DNA from 4 places in the Solibacillus sp. GQ1 genome. Region 1 is predicted to be linked to each of the others. Evidence: riboswitches for the same ligand, from Rfam matches in the RefSeq annotation. Region 1 holds a riboswitch; each other region holds the start of a gene.
What was found. Region 1 has a riboswitch for cobalamin ahead of AC6CH1_RS00535 (ABC transporter substrate-binding protein). Riboswitches for the same ligand answer to the same signal wherever they lie in the genome.

Region 1 (4,719 bases):
AACCGGCAATGTGAATACACCGAGCACCGGTATGGAAATGCCTAAAAAGATTGTCATTACCGCACCTACCGAGGCCCCTGATGAAATACCTAATGTGTATGGATCTGCCAAAGGGTTTTTAAGCAACCCTTGGAATGCTGCCCCCGCAATTGCTAAAGAAGCCCCGATTAATGCGGCTAAAATGACGCGTGGCATTCGGATTTTCCACAAAATACTGTATGCAACCGGATCTGTTGTTTTATCCCACAATGTCGAAAACGGAATATTAACAGACCCGAACGAAATGCCAATCCATATACTGCTTAAAAGCAATCCAATCGATAGTACATAGGCGATTGAATATTTTTTATTCATTGAATACCTCTGGATAAATTGCTTCCCCAATTGATTCAATACCTTCTACAATACGCGGACCTTGTCGACTTGTCGTATCGCTATCGACTAATTTCACATTGGCGTTTTTCACAGCATCCATTTCTGCATATGCATCATTTTCCTCGATTGCTGCCAAGTCGTTTTCATATGTTACTAAAATGATATCCGGATTGCTCTTTACAAATTGCTCCGAGCTGTACTGCGGCCAATCGAGTTCCGGAACAGCATTTTCAACATTTAATACTTCAAGCATTTCACTAATGAACGTCTCCTGTCCAGCAACATATAGTTCCGGATTTGTCCCAACAACAACAAATACGGACTTCTCTTCCAGGTCGGCTACTTTCACTTCAATTTCTTCGATGCCCTCTTTGATTGATGCAATCATTTTTTCGGCTGCGTGTTCTTTATTTGTCAGCTGCCCGATTTGTTCGATCGTTTCGTACGTTTCTTCAAATGTTTTCGCATCTTTTACAACAAATACAGGAATTCCTACTGATTCAAGCTGAGCAATCGCCTGTTCATTGAAGCTGTACAATCCCGATTCATGTGCGACAACTAAGTCGGGCTGCAGGCTGATTATTTGTTCTAGATTAAATTCCATGCCGCCAACTGATTCTTTAGATAATGCTTCTTCAGGATATGTATCATTGTCGTTCACAGCGATAATTTCATCGTTTAACCCTAGTCCGAATAAAATTTCCGTATTGGATGGAGCCAATGTAATAATGCGCTCCGGTGCTTTTTCAAGCGTGATTTCTTTGTCCAAGGCATCTTTTATAGTTACCGGGAATTGTGCTGCTTCAGTTACTTCTGTATTGCCTTTTGCTGATTGTTCATCTGTTGCTTTTTCCGAGTTGCATGCCGCCAATGTTAATGTAAGTAATGCTGCGGAAGATAACAGTTGCCATTTTTTCAAAATAATAACCTCCAAAAATTTCGTTGTATAATTTTCTACAAAAATAAAAAGCTTCCTACTAAAAATGAAGGAAGCTTTACGTATGCAAATAAAATTCAATAGAAAAAGAATTTATCCGCCACATCCTATCCTCGTAGGTTTATTTTAGGGCATTATAAAGGCAGGTCTCCTGGCTTATGCATAACGTTGATAAGCGCCTTCCCGAAAGTTTTTCAGTGGCATGCTGCTCTCAACTAGCATTTACAGTGGCGGGACCGCATCGGAATTGCACCGATTTCCCTTTTACTCCTTACTCAATCCAACGAGTAAGAACCTTTATCGTCCATATAAAATTAATAGCTCTATTATAGCTGATATGCGGTAAAATGTATGCTCGTTCGCTAAAATTTCTGATAATTTGTCTTAATTTGTTGAAATCACGAATAAAAGAACAGCTTATTCTTTCTCTTTCAGGTTTTTTTCAATTGCCGTTTCAGCCAATCGTTTAATTGTAATATCATCCATCGGCGGATTGTGCAGACCTGCCCGTACATCACGATAATAACGTTGCAGCGGGTTAGATCTTTGCAGGCTTTTTGCCCCAACTAGACGCATCGCTTTATCTACAACTTCGATTGCTGTATTTGTCACGACATGTTTCGCAATATTGATTTCATTGACTAATGTCGACTTTTTAATCGGATCATTATAAAGCCCCGCAACACCGTAAATTGTAAAGCGTGCTTTCGTCAACGCCAAATCCATTTCTCCGATCAGCGTTTGCACGTTTGGCAACTGGGCAATTGTTCCTTGAATACTGTTCGGGGAATGACTATTCGCAAAGTCGACCGCGTAATCGCGGGCAGCCTGGGCAATCCCTAAATAAGTTGCCGGGATGAGGAGCAGCCAGCCGTTCAGTTTAAATCCGGTTGAATAATTCGGGATTTCCACTAAGTTTGTTTGATCAACACGTACATTATCAAGTACTAAATCATCGCTTCCCGTACCGCGCATTGACGCAACGTCCCACGTATTTTCGACCGATACCCCTTCCGCCGTTTTCGGAACGAGGAAAAATCCTAACTGACCCTCATCTTCAATCCATGCAGACACTAAAAAATAATCGAGGTCCGGTGCACCGCTCGTATAGTTTTTACGTCCATTAATTACATAATAATCACCATCACGTTTTGCTGAAGTCCCCGGACGACCCCCACGAACCGGGCTTCCCATCGCAAACTCGCTTACCGCGCGATTGACTGTCGCTCCATTTGCGATCTCTTTGCCAAACCAGTCGAGCTTTTGTTCATCCCAGTAGCGATTTTCAAAAATCTCGCCTACATTTTGAATTGTCCACGATACAGCCAGCCCCGTGCTTCCGCAATAGCTCGCCAAAGTTTCCTGCAGTAGCAGCGCATCATATACTGTAAAGCCATCTCCGCCATATTCCTTTGGCAATGTTATTTTTGTATAGCCGATTTCTCTCAGCTTCCGGAAATTTTCAAATGGAAATGTCGCTTGTTCATCCGTTTGCTGAGCATGTTCTTTCACGCTCTCTGATATTATTTCGAGCTTTTTCAGCCATTGTTGCTGCTCGTCTGTTTGAATAAATAATTCCTTGCTCACGAAAAGCACCACCTCATATTTATTGTCCTGTATATAGAAGTCAAATTTAATAGTACGTTTCGGAAAATTACAAGTCAATAGATATCCCCAGTCCCCTTATAGGGATTCCATGCGGTCTATTTTCGCGACAATTGAAAGTTTTGCCGGCGAAAGTGGAACGTTTGCGGGAAAAAGGAGAACCTATTCGCCATAATGTGAAAAGTTACGACGCGAAAGGCGAACTGTTGCATCTAAAGTAGAACGAATCGCTTTTCAAGTAGACAACAGCAATTTCAAATGAAAAGCACTCTATTCCCTTAAATAGAAATAGAGTGCTTTAAAAAGTTAAATTACATTTTTTCCGGTGCGCTTACGCCGATTAGTTTCAGTGCATTCGCTAATGTAGTTTTAACAGCTGTGATTAATGCTAAACGAGCTTCTGTCAGCTCTTTATTATCTTGGTTCAATACTTTTTCTGCATTGTAGAAGCTATGGAATGCAGCAGCCAAGTCTTGAATATAGTTTGCGATACGGTGTGGTGTGCGGTGTTTCGCTGCATCTGCCACGATTTGCGGGAATGCGCCGACTTTTTTAAGCACATCTTCTTCTTTTTCTGCTACTAGCAAGTTCAGGTTTACCAATGATGCTTCGAAACCTTGCTCGTTTGCTGCACGCAAAATTGATGAAATACGAGCATGTGCATACTGTGCGTAATATACCGGGTTTTCGTTGGATTGTGATACCGCTAAGTCTAAATCGAAGTCCATATGTGAATCCCCTGCTGTTTTAACGAAGAAATAACGTACAGCATCCAAGCCTACTTCTTCTACTAATTCACGCATCGTTACAGCATTACCTGTACGTTTACTCATTTTGAATTTCTCGCCGTTTTTGTACAGCTGTACCATTTGGATAATATCTACTTCCAATGTACCGCGGTCATAGCCAAGTGCTTCGATTGCCGCTTTCATACGTGGAATATAACCGTGGTGGTCAGCACCCCAAATATTGATCAGCTTATCAAAGCCGCGACGTAATTTATCTTCATGGTAAGCAATATCCGGTGTTAAATATGTGTATGAACCATCGTTTTTAATTAATACGCGGTCTTTGTCATCACCGAATGTTGTTGAACGGAACCAAGTCGCGCCTTCTTCATCAAAAACATGGCCATTTGCTTTTAGTTTGTCTAATGCTACATCGATTTTACCGTTTTCATATAAAGAAGTTTCTGAATACCAAACATCGAATTCAACACGGAAGTTTTTAAGGTCATTTTGCAGTTTCGCCAATTCCAGTTTCAAGCCGTGCTCACGGAAAAATTTAAAGCGTTCTTCATCAGATTTGTCCAAAATTGTTGCACCGAATTCTTCAGCCAGCTTACCGGCAATTCCGATAATATCAGGACCGTGGTATCCGTCTTCCGGCATTTCAGCTTCCATTCCTAATGCTTGCTTATAACGAGCTTCCAAAGAATACGCTAAGTTATTAATTTGGTTGCCGGCATCATTAATATAATATTCACGTGATACGTCAAAACCAGCAAAATCCAATACATTACATAATGAATCCCCTACAGATGCACCGCGCGCATGGCCTAAATGCAAGTCGCCAGTCGGGTTAGCTGAAACGAACTCGACCTGTACTTTTTCTCCTGCGCCTGCAGTTGAACGACCATAGTTTTCGCCTTGTTCAAATGCTGCTGTAACAACACTCGCCAAGAAGTCTTTACGAACTGTAATATTCATGAAACCTGGTCCTGCAATTTCAATCTTTTCGATGTCTGTGCCTTCAGTCGTTAAATGTTCTAAAATCGCTTCTGCAATTGCACGTGGCGGCTT
Region 2 (4,719 bases), 650 kb from region 1:
TATTCGCTATTTTCATTTTTTTGTTCATATGTATACATTACATTCGAAAGCCATGTTGTCACACATTCAAAAAGCACAACTGCCTCGTTGGAAAGCTGCCCTATCGCTACCGGAACTTTGACTTGCATTTCCACTGTGTTCCAGTTGATGTTCTGAGTTTCACGGTCCTGCTGATGGCGGATTATCCGTTTTTTCATTTCATCATCAAAGGATACGCCTGTCGCGACATAGTAGAGCGTCTTTTTCTCACCTAATTGCCTTGCGTATTTCTCTGCAAAAGCACTTTTACCGCTGCGTACACCACCGGTTATAAAAATCAATGGTATCCCTCCTTAAACATTGTAAAAAGAACATGCCTAAACTAAGGCATGCCCTTCTATTCTATACTTATTTAAACAGTTCCGGATATACTGATTGTGCCATAATTTCAACTGCTTCACCAATACGCGGTCCAGGACGGGACATAATATCTCCATCGACTAAATAAACTGCCTGTTCTGTGACTGCCTGTATTTTATCCCAGCCTGTCCGTCCTAGAATCTCATCAATTGCATTTTCCATATATGTTGCTGGCGTAATAATAATTTCTGGATTACGAGTGATGACATCTTCTTCCGTTACACTAATCCAGCTCGACTGATCAGCAAAAATATTTTCAACATTCGCATGGTTCATTATTTCCTGCTGGAACGTGCTGCTGCCGGTAGTCCAAAGAGCCGGAGCTGGTGACACTTCATAATATGCTTTTTTCTTCGTATCAAGTGTCGCTGTTTTTTCCTGTACTGTATCAATTTGTTCCTTAATGTCGGCTACAACTTCTTCCCCTTTATGTTCGACACCCATTACTTCCGACAGCTGGATAATATCCGAATATACATCATCAAATGTCTCCGCAGAAGCAATTACAAACACTTTAAGACCTGCATCTTCCAATTGGGTAATTTGTGCTTCCTCCCCGATTGTGTACGCTACAACGACATCCGGATCTAATTCCAGAATTCGCTCTGCATTGATGACTGTAGAAGTCGACACTCGTTCAATTTTTTGTGCTGCTTCCGGATATGTATCATATTCTGTTGCGCCGATAATTTGTTCACCGACACCCAGCTCAAACAAAATCTCTGTATTGCTTGGTTGCAGAGAAATAATTGTTTCCGGTACTTCATCGAATATCACTTCAACACCACGGTCATCTATAACCGTGTAGGGTACTCCATTATTTTTCGATTCAGCCTGCTCTTCTTTTTCTGCTTTGCCACCTGTTTTTTCCTCATCTGATCCACATGCTGCCAGTAATAATGTTGCTGCTAAAGCAACGACCCACTTGTTATTAAATTTCATTTGTTGTAACTCCTTTTTTCTTTTTCGATGGATAGGATTTTGAGATAAATGGAATTTCCTCTTGTTGATGCTGCTGATTCATATAGACCGCCATGACAAAAAATACATTAGCAAGCAGCCCTAGAAAATCAAACAGAATTTCATCCACTTCTCTTTCCTCGCTCACTTTATGTAATGCCCTGTAAGACTTTTTCGCCTCACTGCGGCAAATATGCAGTCTTGCTGCACTTTCGATTCCTTGTGGCAGTACAAACTGCTGAATCGCTTCTCCAACTTCACTTACATAAAAATCGTATCGATTGCTTAGCCATTGCAAATCCTCAGATGTAATGGCCAATTTGCCGCGGACCGAACCATTTGCATGATAGGCTAATGGTTGAATCCTCCTCAAATCCTCCAAGACGACTTGACCGGATGCATCATCGACTAATGTCGGAAAAACGGTACCGATTCGTGTTGTTAAAGAATCAGTGCGGATTTCATAATCGACACAGCTTTGCTTTTCCCGCATAAACGGATAGCAGGAAAAACGGATATCCTTTTTCATAAAAATTCTCCTCACTTCATGTAATGCCTCACCGAAAATATTGAGTGTACGAAAAAAAGCCACCCATGAGAAAATGGATGGCTTCAAAAATCAAACAAGAATGCAAAATGTTGCTTATTCAATCAGTGACTGCCGTACATTCTCTTTAATTCCGAAGAGGGATGTTACGATAAGAAAAAGATTGGTCTCCTGGCTCTGCGTTTCACTTTACTCATAAGTACCTTCCCGCTATATTAGCAGTGGTCTCACACTTATTTTCATCAACGCTTACAGTTACGGATATAGCTTCGGATTTGCACCGAATTCCCATTTATGCATAATGCATCTTTTTCCTGCAAATTTATTCAATTTGTCTTAATCACTTTAGCATATAAAAAAGATTATGCAAATAAATATTTACTACAGCTACCTACAAACATTCCGGACATTTCCCGTAAATCTCAAATTTATGGGCCTCCACAGCATAACCCGGCAGTTTTTCACCGAGCATTTCCATCGGGCAAACAGACAGTTCTTTTACTTTCCCGCAATCACGGCAAATAAAATGGTGGTGATGGTGATCCGACTCACAATGCATACGGAAATTACGCTCACCGTTTAATTCTGTTTCTTCTAAAATATCAAGCTCCACAAAAGTAGCCAAGTTACGGTAAATTGTATCGAAACTCATTCCAGGGAAATCTTTTTTTAATACCGATAACAAATCACGGGCAGTCAAATATTTTTCTGTAGCTGCAAACATACCCAAAATCAACTCTCGTTTATCCGTCTTTTTATAGCCATTTTCCTTTAATATTTCCCACGCGCGCGCTGCATTCACAGTACTTTTTCCCCTTCCGATTTAATAGTTAATTTCAACACAATCTTCTTAATTAAAATTACTGACAGCAAGATTAAAATGGATGTGACAACAATTGTTCCACCTGGTGCCAAGTTTAAGTAAAAGGCAGAAACGAGTCCAATTACTACGGCCAGCTCTCCAAATACAATCGCTAAAATGATTGCTTCTTTAAAGCCGCGAGCTAATCGCATCGCTGCTGCTACCGGTAATGTCATTAAGCTTGAAACAAGCAAAATTCCGACAATACGCATACTTGCTGCGATTACGAGTGCGACAACAACCATAAAGATTAGATGAATCCATTTCGCGGGTAAACCGCTCGCTTTCGCATATTCTTCATCGAAAGACAATACGAAAAGTTCTTTAAAAAATAGTATTAAAAATAATACAACTATGACTGCAATTGCCAGTACAACATATAAATCCTGGCGTGATACAGCCGATACAGAGCCGAATAAATAACTCATTAAATCCGCATTAAATCCGCTTGCAAGTGAAATAAAAATGGCACTCACACCGATTCCACCCGACATAATAATCGGAATCGCAAGTTCTTCATAATGTTTATATAGTCTACGTAATCGTTCAATTAAAATCGAACCACTTACAGATGCGACAATCCCTAGATAAATCGGGTTCAGCAATGCCAGCGCTGCAAACGATTGGCTCAAATACAGGCTCCCTGCAATCCCCGCCAAAGTGACATGCGACAGTGCATCTGCAATAAGCGATAAACGTCTTACTACGATAAATACACCTAATAGTGGTGCGATTACTCCAATAACTAGCCCTGAGAAAAAGGCGTTTTGTAAAAATTCATAGTTTAATATAGCTTCAATCATAACGGCCTGCTCCTCTTAATGAATCTTTCGAACAGAGTGGCCGTTCCAGCTAGCAATCTGTTCTTCCGAAATCGTATCAAAATCATTTTTGTATCCGTGAAAATGGATCGACTGATTTAAGCATGCGACATGACTGACACGATCCGAAACCGTGTCCACATCGTGTGTAACTAAAATCATTGTCATATTGTGATGCTTATTTAAATGTGCGAGCATATCATAGAATGCCTGCACATTTTCGCGGTCAATTCCGACTGTCGGTTCATCCAAAATAAGGAGCTTCGGATCGGACACTAATGCACGTGCGATGAAAACACGCTGCTGCTGCCCTCCGGAAAGCTGACCAATATTCCGTTTTAGAAATTTCTCCATGCCGACATCTTTTAGAGCACCTTTCACTAGAAAGTCCGCATCTTTTGGATAGCGTTTAAAGAGCCCGACCTTTTGCGATAAACCGCTTTTCACGACTTCTTCGACCGTTGCAGGGAACCCCGAGTTAAAGGCATTGGATTTCTGCGAAACATAGCCAATCCATTCGCGGTGTTTAAAATGGTTTGCTTGTTCGCCAAATAATTTAATTTCCCCTGACATGGGCTTTAACAGTCCTAAAATTAATTTCAAAAGTGTCGATTTTCCGGAACCGTTTTGACCGATTAACGCCAAAAAGTCGCCTTCATTGACACGTAGCGAAATATTTTTCAATGCTTGTGTGTATTCATATTGAAAGGAAACATCCTTCAATTCAATCAATGGTTTTTTCATTTCGTTCGCTTCTTTCTAATTCAAAATCATTACGATTTACATCATGTTAGTATAATGCAGATTTTTGTTCATGTAAAGGGAATAAACTTGAAAGGATGAAGACAATTCAAATGCTACAATGGTTTGATAACTTAAAAGGAATGAATGACAGCCAGCTGCAGGATTTTGCAAAACAACAGGGGCTTGAATTGAGCATTGAAGAAGTTCAGAAGCTGCAAAAAATTTTGAAGCATGCCAATATAAGCTGGGCTCTTACCGGCGTTCCAAAAGAGGTTTTACAAAAAATTCATAAGCTGCTTGGGGATAAACGCTATAAAAAATTGATGAAGCTAGTCGGATTGTAAAAATTTATGTAATATGAAAAAGAAAAGCAACAGTTGTACTGT
Region 3 (4,719 bases), on a different contig from region 1:
CGGAAGTGGTGGACTGGACAGAGGAAACACTGCATCAGCTATTGCATAAGGCAGATACCGCTTTATATGCTGCGAAGGAAGAAGGTCGTAACCGCGTGAAAGTGTATGCGGAAAGTGAGAGCGTACTTAGTTGATAGGGTGAAACCGGCATGGAGAAATTCATGCCGGTTTTTTAATTTGTTGAAGGGCGCTGTAAGTTTTATAAGCCGGACTCTGTACTACCTTGTTTTAGGAGAATATGTTAGTATAGTAAAATAATAACTAAAGGGGGAGAGCGGGTATGACACAGAATTCAAAGACGATTTCTGTAAGTATTAGCTTAATCCTAGCTCAAACCGTGTTTATTGGATTTTTAATTAAAAATATACAGCTATATATTAATCAGCCGTCGATCGTTGCAAAATGGCTTGCGGGAATTTCTTTTTTCATATTTATGTTGCTGTTCATCGTCTCGTTATGGGCGACAATTAAACTTTTAAAAGGAAAAGATACAGGGGGATTGTGATGATTGGATATATTCTAACAGGGTTATTATTAATCTTTGCGACTCGGAAATTTTATAAGCATAGGGCGGTTTTTAAACAGCTTTCAAAAAAAGAATGGCTACAATTTGGCGCAGGTTTTTTATTGGCATGGGCTGGAGCTGTTTTCATCATTATAGGTGGATCCAACATAACGAATATGATTGAAATCACATGGTTAAAAAACCTTATGGAAATTGGAGTGATTTTGATTGGCTTGGCTTTGGCAGGAATTATTATGAGTAAAGTCTTACCGTATAAAATAAAGGAGTTTTATTTGGGAGATTAGTGAAACGGGGAAAATTGAAATGGATGATAGGATTGGATTTGCAGTAGTTGGGATCATTATTGCAGGTTTAACTTATGCTTTAATTAAACAAATTATAGAGACAAAGCATAGCAGGAACGGCATTGGCAGCCCGCTGTATCGAAAACAATTGGCAAGAAAAAATAAAGTGATGACAGTTGCGTTAATTGGAGTAATAGTATTTTACACATTAAATATCATGAGCGTTATCGCTTCATCTATTCCGGTATCAAACAGCATTACTGTACTCGGTACTTTTTTAAGTTTTTTTGTTTACTTTTTTGCAAGGATAATAATGAAACCGCAGCTGGGTGATCAGCGTAGGAATTTAAGCCTTTATTAATAGGAGAGTGCTGCGATGAGTAAACGCTTTACAAATTTAGACCACGATGACCGGCTCGGTACTTTTAAAGATGTCCTGAAATGGCAGCGATCAAAGCAAAAGAAAGTTGTCGATTACGAAGTACCGCAGTGTGAGGAAAAGCAAATTGCGTTTCTAAAAAGTAATCGCACGGAGCAGTCCGTTACGTGGATCGGCCACTCGACCTTTTTGATTCAAAAAGAAGGGCTCAATATTTTAACGGACCCGGTTTGGGCAAATTGGATGGGTGTAGCGAAACGGTTGGCAGAGCCGGGGGTGCGGCTGGATGAATTACCGGACATTGATATTGTCCTCATTTCACACTCGCATTACGATCACCTGCACGTACCGACGTTAAAGAAATTGAAAAAACGAAATCCCAACGTATTGTTTCTTATTCCGGAAGGGCTCGGTTATTTAATGAAGCGTCATAAGTTGCACAACTTTATCGAGCTATCATGGTATGACAAGCATGAATCAAGTGCGCTTGAAATTCATTTCGTTCCTGCAAACCATTGGACAAGACGCATGCCTTGGGATACGAATACATCGCATTGGGGCGGCTTCATATTGCAAACGGCATCGGATGCGCAAAGTATTTATTACGCCGGAGATAGCGGGTATTTTAGAGGCTTCAAAGATATTGGCGAACGCTTCAACATACATACAGCGCTAATGCCAATCGGTGCATATGAGCCGGAATGGTTTATGCATGCCTCCCACGTGACACCGGAAGAAGCGATCCAGGCGTTTTGTGAGGTCGGAGCGAAAGTGTTTATTCCGATGCATTACGGTGCCTATATGCTGGCGGATGATACACCGAAAGAAGCGATTGACCGGCTGCATGATCATTGGCAGCGCGCGGATTTGGAAGAGGTGGAACTGAAAACGTTGTCGATTGGGGAGACGTATAGAAGCTGAATGCATAGACCCCTTGACGAGAAGACAGGTTCAAAGTAAAGTAATGTTAAATTCATCAAGCATTAGGTGCCCGTTAAGGGAGAATAGGGAATAAAGTGAAAAGCTTTAGCGTAATCCCAACACTGTATAGAGGAGTTTCATAGCAAAGCCCACTGGATGTCAATCTGGGAAGGGGCTATGAAATCATGAATCTGAGCCAGGAGACCTGCCTAAGTATGCTTACTTTTTATAGACACTGGATATGTCTGTAGTTTATTTGTTATCGAATAAACTGCAGGCTATTTTTATTGTCAAAAATTCATTCTAATGGGGGAAACGAAACATGAAATTACTACAGCAAACGATTGAACAAATTCAAGAAATCGACCGACAAATGGAAGACAAAGCACGTCAGTACATAGACTCATTAGCTAAACCGCCTCAAAGCTTAGGGAAGCTCGAATCTTTAGCTATGCAAATTGCTACAATTACCGGTGAGCTTGCGCCGAAAATCGATAACAAAGCGATGATCGTCATGGCTGCAGACCACGGAGTATATGAGGAAGGGGTAACGCCGAACCCGCAAGGTACAACGGTATTCCAAACACTTTCCTTTCCAAAAGGGACGACAGGAATGTGTACGATTGCGAAAATCACGAATGCACAAGTCATTCCGGTAGATATCGGAGTAAAAGAAGATTTACCTCAAGACGCAGGGGTCATTATTAAAAAGGTGAAATACGGGACGGACAATATGGCGAAAGGTCCAGCGATGACCCGAGAAAAAGCGATTCAGGCAATTGAAGTAGGGATTGAAGTCGCAACAGAAGCGATCCAAAACGGTATCAATCTTATCGGTACAGGTGAAATGGGCATAGGAAATACGACGCCAAGTGCTGCGGTTCTTTCGGTACTTCATGGCTGTGATCCTATGGAAGTAACGGGCTTCGGCGCTGGTGTCGGGGCTGGCGGCATTAAATATAAAGCCGAAGTTATTCGAAAAGCAATTGCATTGAATGAGCCGAATGCGGATGATCCGATTGATGTTGTCGCGAAAGTCGGCGGACTGGAGATTTGCGGGATGGCAGGAATCTTCCTTGCAGCAGCAGCGAATCGTGTGCCGGTCGTTGTTGACGGGTATATTTCAACCGTTTCAGCATTAATCGCCTATAAATTAAATCCGAATGTGAAAGCATATTTGATACCGTCACATTTATCGGAAGAACCAGGTGCAAAAATTGCGGCCGAGCTTTTAGGGCTGGAACCGATGCTGCATATGAATATGCGACTTGGAGAAGGATCGGGTGCTGCATTAGCGTTCCCGATTCTTGATGCGGCTTGTTCGATGATTACGAATATGGTCACGTTGGAAGAAGCGGCAGCGCTATTAGTAGCCAAGTAGAATAAAAAAATTCATATAATAAAATTCAATAAAAAGGCTACATTAAAAGAAACAATTACTTTAAATGTAGCCTTTTTTCTATAATTAAAGTGTTCCCGGAAAATAAGTACGGCTTTTCAGTCTATTCCATTTATCTTACCAGTAAAATACCAATAAGCGGAACTTTATCGTTTATTTTGCCAAGCAGAGTACGATAAAGAAAGCCCAACCCAATCCTCGTAAATGTAGTGTGCGAGCAAAACATTACAAGTAGTGGATAGAACTTGATATTATTTTACAGAAAATTCAGTGAAATTCAAGCGATAGTCCTGTCAAATGCGTTTCCTCTGTAATATCCTATATTAATTAAATGTAAAAACATATCCGAACTGTTAATAATACCTAAAAAAGTGCTTTTTTATTCAACCATGGAATAAAGTAAGCGGTAAATAGGGTATGGAAACGTAAGACCAATAAAAAGGAGAGGCGGGAGGGGCATTAAAAGGAACGGGGTGATCACTATTTCTCCGTATGTGAAAGGTCGTTTTTGAATATATTCGAGAAAAGGATGAGGATAATATGAATCAAATTTTCAAAAAAGATGAGTTTATTATTATTCCTTTTTATAAAGGGCGAAAGCAGGAATTTATGGTCGTCAATACGAAGAAGGAATTTAAAAATGGACATACGCACTTAAAGTCATTTAAGATGGCCAAGTATTTGATCAATCTTGCGCGTTGCCAAAAAATCAATTCCGGATTAAGACCATATTTATTAACAAGCCTTACAAGAATATCGGCAGACCGTGAATATATTCAAAAATTAGAAGAGCTTCTAGCTGTGAAAAGAAGTAAAGGGTCAAAAGCTTCCTATTATAATAAAGCAATCTAATTGTACGTAATCACGTCAATAAAAATAGATAGACCGCTTTTTCAAGAAATTGAAAGAGCGGTTTTTTGCATGGAACTTTTTTTGGGGTGGAGCTCATCACCTGAGAACTTACAATGTAACTAAATCATTTTTAATAAAGCTTCTTCGCCAATCATGCCTTCTTCAATGCCGTACGCTCTCGCTTCGTATGTGACAGATTCCAGTGGCGCTTTTAGTAAGTCATCGATCGTTCGAACACCTACTGCACGACCCGCAATGATTTTGCGATCGGCCAACTTTTCATTTAACAGGCCAACATCGAGTGCACCACACATAATGTACCCATGCTCATTCGAAATCGTTAGCAAGGTTGTTTTAG
Region 4 (4,719 bases), 1.1 Mb from region 1:
CGGATTCGACAATTGCTTCCAATCGTCAAATCCAAAATGCCGTTGAAAATGGTTGAGTAGTAAAGACATTATATTGCCGTGTGTAACGATTACCACTGACATATGAGCACTTTGTTTTAATTCCTCTACTAATTCATTGATACGATGTATCGCTTCATTACTTGATTCCCCGCCAGTAAATTTTAAATCCTTATCCACATACGTTTGTTTCAATTTTTCCAGCCAATCCGGAAGATTTTCGTCACTTAATAATCGTTCCCTCAACCGATGATCAATTTTGAAAGGAATTTTGTTTTTCCGGACAAATGGTTCTATTGTATGTAATGCTCTTGTAAATGGACTTGATATGACAAGTTCAATCGGGTATTGTTCTAAAAAATTCGCCAACTGCTCACTTTCCTCTTTACCAGCTACTGTTAACTTAGCCTTCGGATCTTGTCCCTCCGATTCAGCGTGTCGGATAATATATAATTTCATACTGTAAATGCTCCTATTTCATTCATGCTAATTTTTGATGATCTTGAGTAATTGCTTCATTGCTTTCTTCGCTTCCGGAATGGGAAATACCGGAAAGACATGATTCATTTTCGGGTATTCAAAGTAATGGACTGCTACACCTTGTTCTTTTGCTTTATCGAGAAGCATTTTTGCATCGACAACCAGTAGCTCACCCGTCCCGACAAATGCGGTAATTTGACCGATGTCTTTCAATTCTCCATGGACGGGACTTATTTTGTAATCTGTTAAATCCAATCCGTCTGCCCATAACCTGCCAAGCTCCTGTGCGCCAACTACTCCAAGCATCGGGTCAAGTTTTTCAAGTTCTTTGTAGCGCGGATCTTCCCCCCGCACATCGAGCCATGCGGAATGTAGAACAATATGCTGCGGCTGTTTTTTGGAAAATCGCTTTACTTCTTGCGCCAACGCCAATGCCAGTCCACCGCCCGCTGAATCCCCCATAAAAATAAACGGTGCATCATATTTTAAAACGAGATGATCATATAAATCATGAATGGCATTAAAGCATTCTTTATGTGTATGTTTGGGCAGTTTCGGATAAATCGGCACGATGATCGTGAAGTTTGTCTCCTGTGCAAGCTTCACTAAATAACGCCAATGAAAAATCAATGGATCATTAATATAGGCACCGCCGTGAAAATAGTAGATGACCTTTTCCGGTGTTTGCTGTTCATTGATGGTGTAATAGTGCATGCCATTCAGTTCGTCTTTTTGTATTTGATGTTGCTCTTTGAATTTCGCATCCAGTTCATACGGTTTCTCGTTGTGTTTCATTGCAATAAAATTATCGAGCAGCCGTAAATCCATAAATTTCTTCTTCGTTCCGCGCAGTACTAAAAACTTCTCAAACAACACACTTTGCACGCTTCGCATACAATGCCTCCCTTTATCTCACATCCAATTTTTACAATTTCCCATTATTATCAATTCGACTAAAATCGATTGATCCCCTTCTAAATGGAAAAACGTTTCCACTTATGCATATGCACACCGAGTTCCCGTTAGAAAAGTTCTTACGTAATTTTGATCTATTACTATTTCAATAAAATAAGAATGCAATAATTCTGAAACTTTTTTCCATCTTATTCGTAAATTAAGTAACGAATTTAGAGGGGAATGCTCATGCTAATTGGATTTTACAGTGCTCTTATCATTTTCACTTTGTTATTTGTCATTGCTGCTTACTTTATTATCCGGCAATTTATAAATAAGAAATCATCCCCCTACAACATGAATACGTTCATGTTTGGCTTGCTATCGCTGTTTATGCTAATTGTTTCAGGAATTTACAGCTATGATTTTTATCATCTGCAAACAGGCGATCAGAAAACTGCTGGAGGGATTTGTGAAATTACCTTTGTAAACGGGCATGGAAGAAGTATTGATACGACTGAAGTGATGATTGAAGATAAAGTTTACAATATAAAGTCCAGTACTTATAAAGACTTCCCTGATGGACGTTATCATTGTGAATTAACGTATTTACCGATTTCAAAAATTGTTACTGAAATCAATATTCAGACAAACGGAGAGAAGGGGGACTAATATGATTGATTTGGATTTTTTAATTAATTACGCATTCATATTAATGTTGATTTTAATTATGACAATTGCCTTATCTATGTACTATCGTAAAAAGCCGAAAGTGGATAAAGGGTTTAAATTTGCCTATCATGCCCTTTCATACCGCCGTAAGTTTTTGCGCAGTATTTATTCAATTCCCATTTATATCATAGCGTTGGCCATTATTTATTCGGTTGAAGGATTCACTAATTTCTTTATATTTTTCACCCTCTTTTTCATAATACTTTTTGGCATTCAAACTTCGTACAATTATATAAAGTGGAAAAAAGAAGAAGAGTAAAACGCCTGAGTTCATTTATCTCGACTCAGGCGTTTTTCATTATTTTACGCCGCTCGAACCAAAGCCTTTATCACCACGCTCCGTATCCGACAGTTCGTCCGTTTCTTCAATGAAGACTTGTGGGACATATTGAATAACTAGCTGTGCGATTCGCATACCCTTTTCAATCGTAAACGGTTCTTTCCCGTGATTGATTAGAATCACACCGATTTCACCGCGATAGCCTGCATCGATCGTACCTGGACTATTTAACACCGTAATCCCATGTTTTAATGCCAATCCGCTACGTGGGCGTACTTGTGCTTCTGTTCCTTCCGGCATTTCGATTTGAAGACCAGTTTTAATTAATCCATATTCTCCAGGCAGTAAAATTTTTTCTTCAACTGCACTTAAATCCATCCCAGCATCCCCTTCACGTGCCTGTTTCGGCAGTACTGCTTCCGGATGGATTTTCTTAATTTTTAATTGAATCGGCATATTCATCCAACTTTCTCTTTTTATATAAACTAACTTCATGCAGTTATAACAAAACCATATTTTTTCTCTATTTTCAATAGGGAGTTTTCTAGGATTTTTGTTGTATTTATGGAATCATTCATTAGGCTCTTTACTTTTAGGTTGTTAACGCTTATACTCAATTCAACTATATATTGTGTTTTTTTAACAAGGTACTACTAAATGTAGTTTAAAAGGGAAGTTTGGTGAAAAACCAACGCTGTCCCCGCAACTGTAAATGCTGACTGAAGACGAATAGACCACTGTGCTACTAGCATGGGAAGGTGCGTCTGACGGATGAAGCAAAGCCAGGAGACCTGCCTCGTTAAAACTACGTACATTTCTTCGGGGAATAGGAAATGGAGGCGCGCACTCTATCCGTTTCCATTTCAAGCTATCCTGTTTTCCGGGATAGCTTTTTTGTTTTTCCCCGCTGACATGTACGGCACAATCATTAGTAATACTTATATAGCGAGGGATTCTATGATGAAACTTTACACGAAAACAATTTGCCCAAAATGCCTATGGGTAAAATCAGAACTTGATGCAGCCAACTTGGAAGTTGAGGTCATTAATATTGACCAGGATGAAACAGCAAAACAACAAGTAATCGATGCAGGTTTTCTGTCTGTGCCGTTATTTGAAATAAACGGAGAATTTATTGCAGAGCCGACTTCTATTATCGATCGCATTTCTGAAATGACTGCATGATCATTTATGCTTCACGAACTGGTAATGTACGATCCATCGTGCAAAAACTCGGCTTGCCCGCAAAGGATCTGGCGGAAGTAGTTAAAGTTAATGAACCGTATCTTTTATTCACGTATACGGATGGATTAGGCTCTGTCCCCCCTATCGTCGACCAGTTCATGACTGCGCACTTTGATTTATGCAAAGGAATCATCGTAAGCGGAAACCGTAATTTCGGTCAAGCTTTTTTCGGTCGTGCTGGTGACCTTTTAGCTGCACAATACGGAATTCCGTTAATTGAAAAAGTGGAAATGAGAGGAACTCCGGCTAATTACGAAGCGATTACTGAATACTACTACTCCATTTGGAAAGAGGCATCGATATGAAACAGTATTTAAAATTAAATAACGATATATTAAACCGTTACCGCGCTACCGGTGAACTGGATCTGGCGAAAGACAAAGAAGCAACACGCCGCTATTTTCTGGAAGACGTCAATGTCCGTTTGCGTTACTTTATTGATATTGAGGAAAAAGTACGCTATTTAGTTGAGGAAGGCTATTACGAAAAAGAGTTTTTGGACTTGTACGCGATGGACTTTATTAAACGGATGTATAAAAAAGCCTATTCCAACAAGTTCCGGTTCCCTTCATTCATGAGTGCTTCTAAGTTTTACGAAAGCTATGCGATGAAAAGCCGTGACGGAAAAGAGATTCTGGAAAAGTACGAGGACCGGATCGTCATCATCGCCCTTTATTTAGCACAAGGTGATGAAACGTTGGCGGAAAAAGCCATTGAAGCGGTCATGACTGCCTACCAGCCGGCAACACCAACTGCTTTAAACAGCGGGAAAAAGGCGCGTGGTGAGCTTGTCTCATGCTTTAAACTGACGATGGATGATACGATGAATTCGATTGCCGAGAACATCGGTTACTGCCTGGAGCTTTCCCGTTTAGGCGGCGGTGTCGGAGTAAACTTGACCGATCTGCGTCCATTAGGCGATCCGATTAAAGGGATATTAAACCGTGCGAGCGGGGTTATGCCCGTTGCGAAACTGCTGGAGAATTCGTTCTCTTATTCGAATCAATTGGGGCAGCGAAATGGGAGCGGAGTGATATATCTAAATATTTTTCATGGTGATATCGAAAGCT

Region 2: another riboswitch for cobalamin. It lies ahead of AC6CH1_RS03510 (cobalamin adenosyltransferase family protein); the one in region 1 lies ahead of AC6CH1_RS00535 (ABC transporter substrate-binding protein).
Region 3: another riboswitch for cobalamin. It lies ahead of cobT (nicotinate-nucleotide--dimethylbenzimidazole phosphoribosyltransferase); the one in region 1 lies ahead of AC6CH1_RS00535 (ABC transporter substrate-binding protein).
Region 4: another riboswitch for cobalamin. It lies ahead of AC6CH1_RS05660 (glutaredoxin family protein); the one in region 1 lies ahead of AC6CH1_RS00535 (ABC transporter substrate-binding protein).

The regions. Positions count from the first base shown of each region.
Region 1 is NZ_JCAXEX010000001.1:104,593-109,311, reverse strand. It holds gene AC6CH1_RS00540 (FecCD family ABC transporter permease) at 1-354, opposite strand, end outside; gene AC6CH1_RS00535 (ABC transporter substrate-binding protein) at 347-1,294, opposite strand; cobalamin riboswitch at 1,437-1,626, opposite strand; gene AC6CH1_RS00530 (acyl-CoA dehydrogenase family protein) at 1,730-2,899, opposite strand; gene argS (arginine--tRNA ligase) at 3,229-4,719, opposite strand, start outside.
Region 2 is NZ_JCAXEX010000001.1:755,099-759,817, reverse strand. It holds gene AC6CH1_RS03520 (bifunctional adenosylcobinamide kinase/adenosylcobinamide-phosphate guanylyltransferase) at 1-320, opposite strand, end outside; gene AC6CH1_RS03515 (ABC transporter substrate-binding protein) at 388-1,341, opposite strand; gene AC6CH1_RS03510 (cobalamin adenosyltransferase family protein) at 1,331-1,888, opposite strand; cobalamin riboswitch at 2,051-2,232, opposite strand; gene AC6CH1_RS03505 (Fur family transcriptional regulator) at 2,298-2,708, opposite strand; gene AC6CH1_RS03500 (metal ABC transporter permease) at 2,705-3,571, opposite strand; gene AC6CH1_RS03495 (metal ABC transporter ATP-binding protein) at 3,587-4,333, opposite strand; gene AC6CH1_RS03490 (isopropylmalate synthase) at 4,444-4,677, shown strand.
Region 3 is NZ_JCAXEX010000002.1:202,058-206,776, forward strand. It holds gene AC6CH1_RS13360 (histidine kinase N-terminal 7TM domain-containing diguanylate cyclase) at 1-134, shown strand, start outside; gene AC6CH1_RS13365 (hypothetical protein) at 281-505, shown strand; gene AC6CH1_RS13370 (hypothetical protein) at 505-810, shown strand; gene AC6CH1_RS13375 (4-aminobutyrate aminotransferase) at 830-1,171, shown strand; gene AC6CH1_RS13380 (MBL fold metallo-hydrolase) at 1,187-2,110, shown strand; cobalamin riboswitch at 2,158-2,337, shown strand; gene cobT (nicotinate-nucleotide--dimethylbenzimidazole phosphoribosyltransferase) at 2,433-3,491, shown strand; gene AC6CH1_RS13390 (hypothetical protein) at 4,050-4,361, shown strand; gene AC6CH1_RS13395 (YunC family protein) at 4,481-4,719, opposite strand, start outside.
Region 4 is NZ_JCAXEX010000001.1:1,161,282-1,166,000, reverse strand. It holds gene AC6CH1_RS05685 (histidine phosphatase family protein) at 1-477, opposite strand, end outside; gene AC6CH1_RS05680 (alpha/beta hydrolase fold domain-containing protein) at 505-1,392, opposite strand; gene AC6CH1_RS05675 (cobalamin biosynthesis protein CobN) at 1,642-2,064, shown strand; gene AC6CH1_RS05670 (ATPase) at 2,066-2,383, shown strand; gene dut (dUTP diphosphatase) at 2,423-2,866, opposite strand; cobalamin riboswitch at 3,033-3,217, shown strand; gene AC6CH1_RS05660 (glutaredoxin family protein) at 3,362-3,589, shown strand; gene nrdI (class Ib ribonucleoside-diphosphate reductase assembly flavoprotein NrdI) at 3,628-3,954, shown strand; gene nrdE (class 1b ribonucleoside-diphosphate reductase subunit alpha) at 3,951-4,719, shown strand, end outside.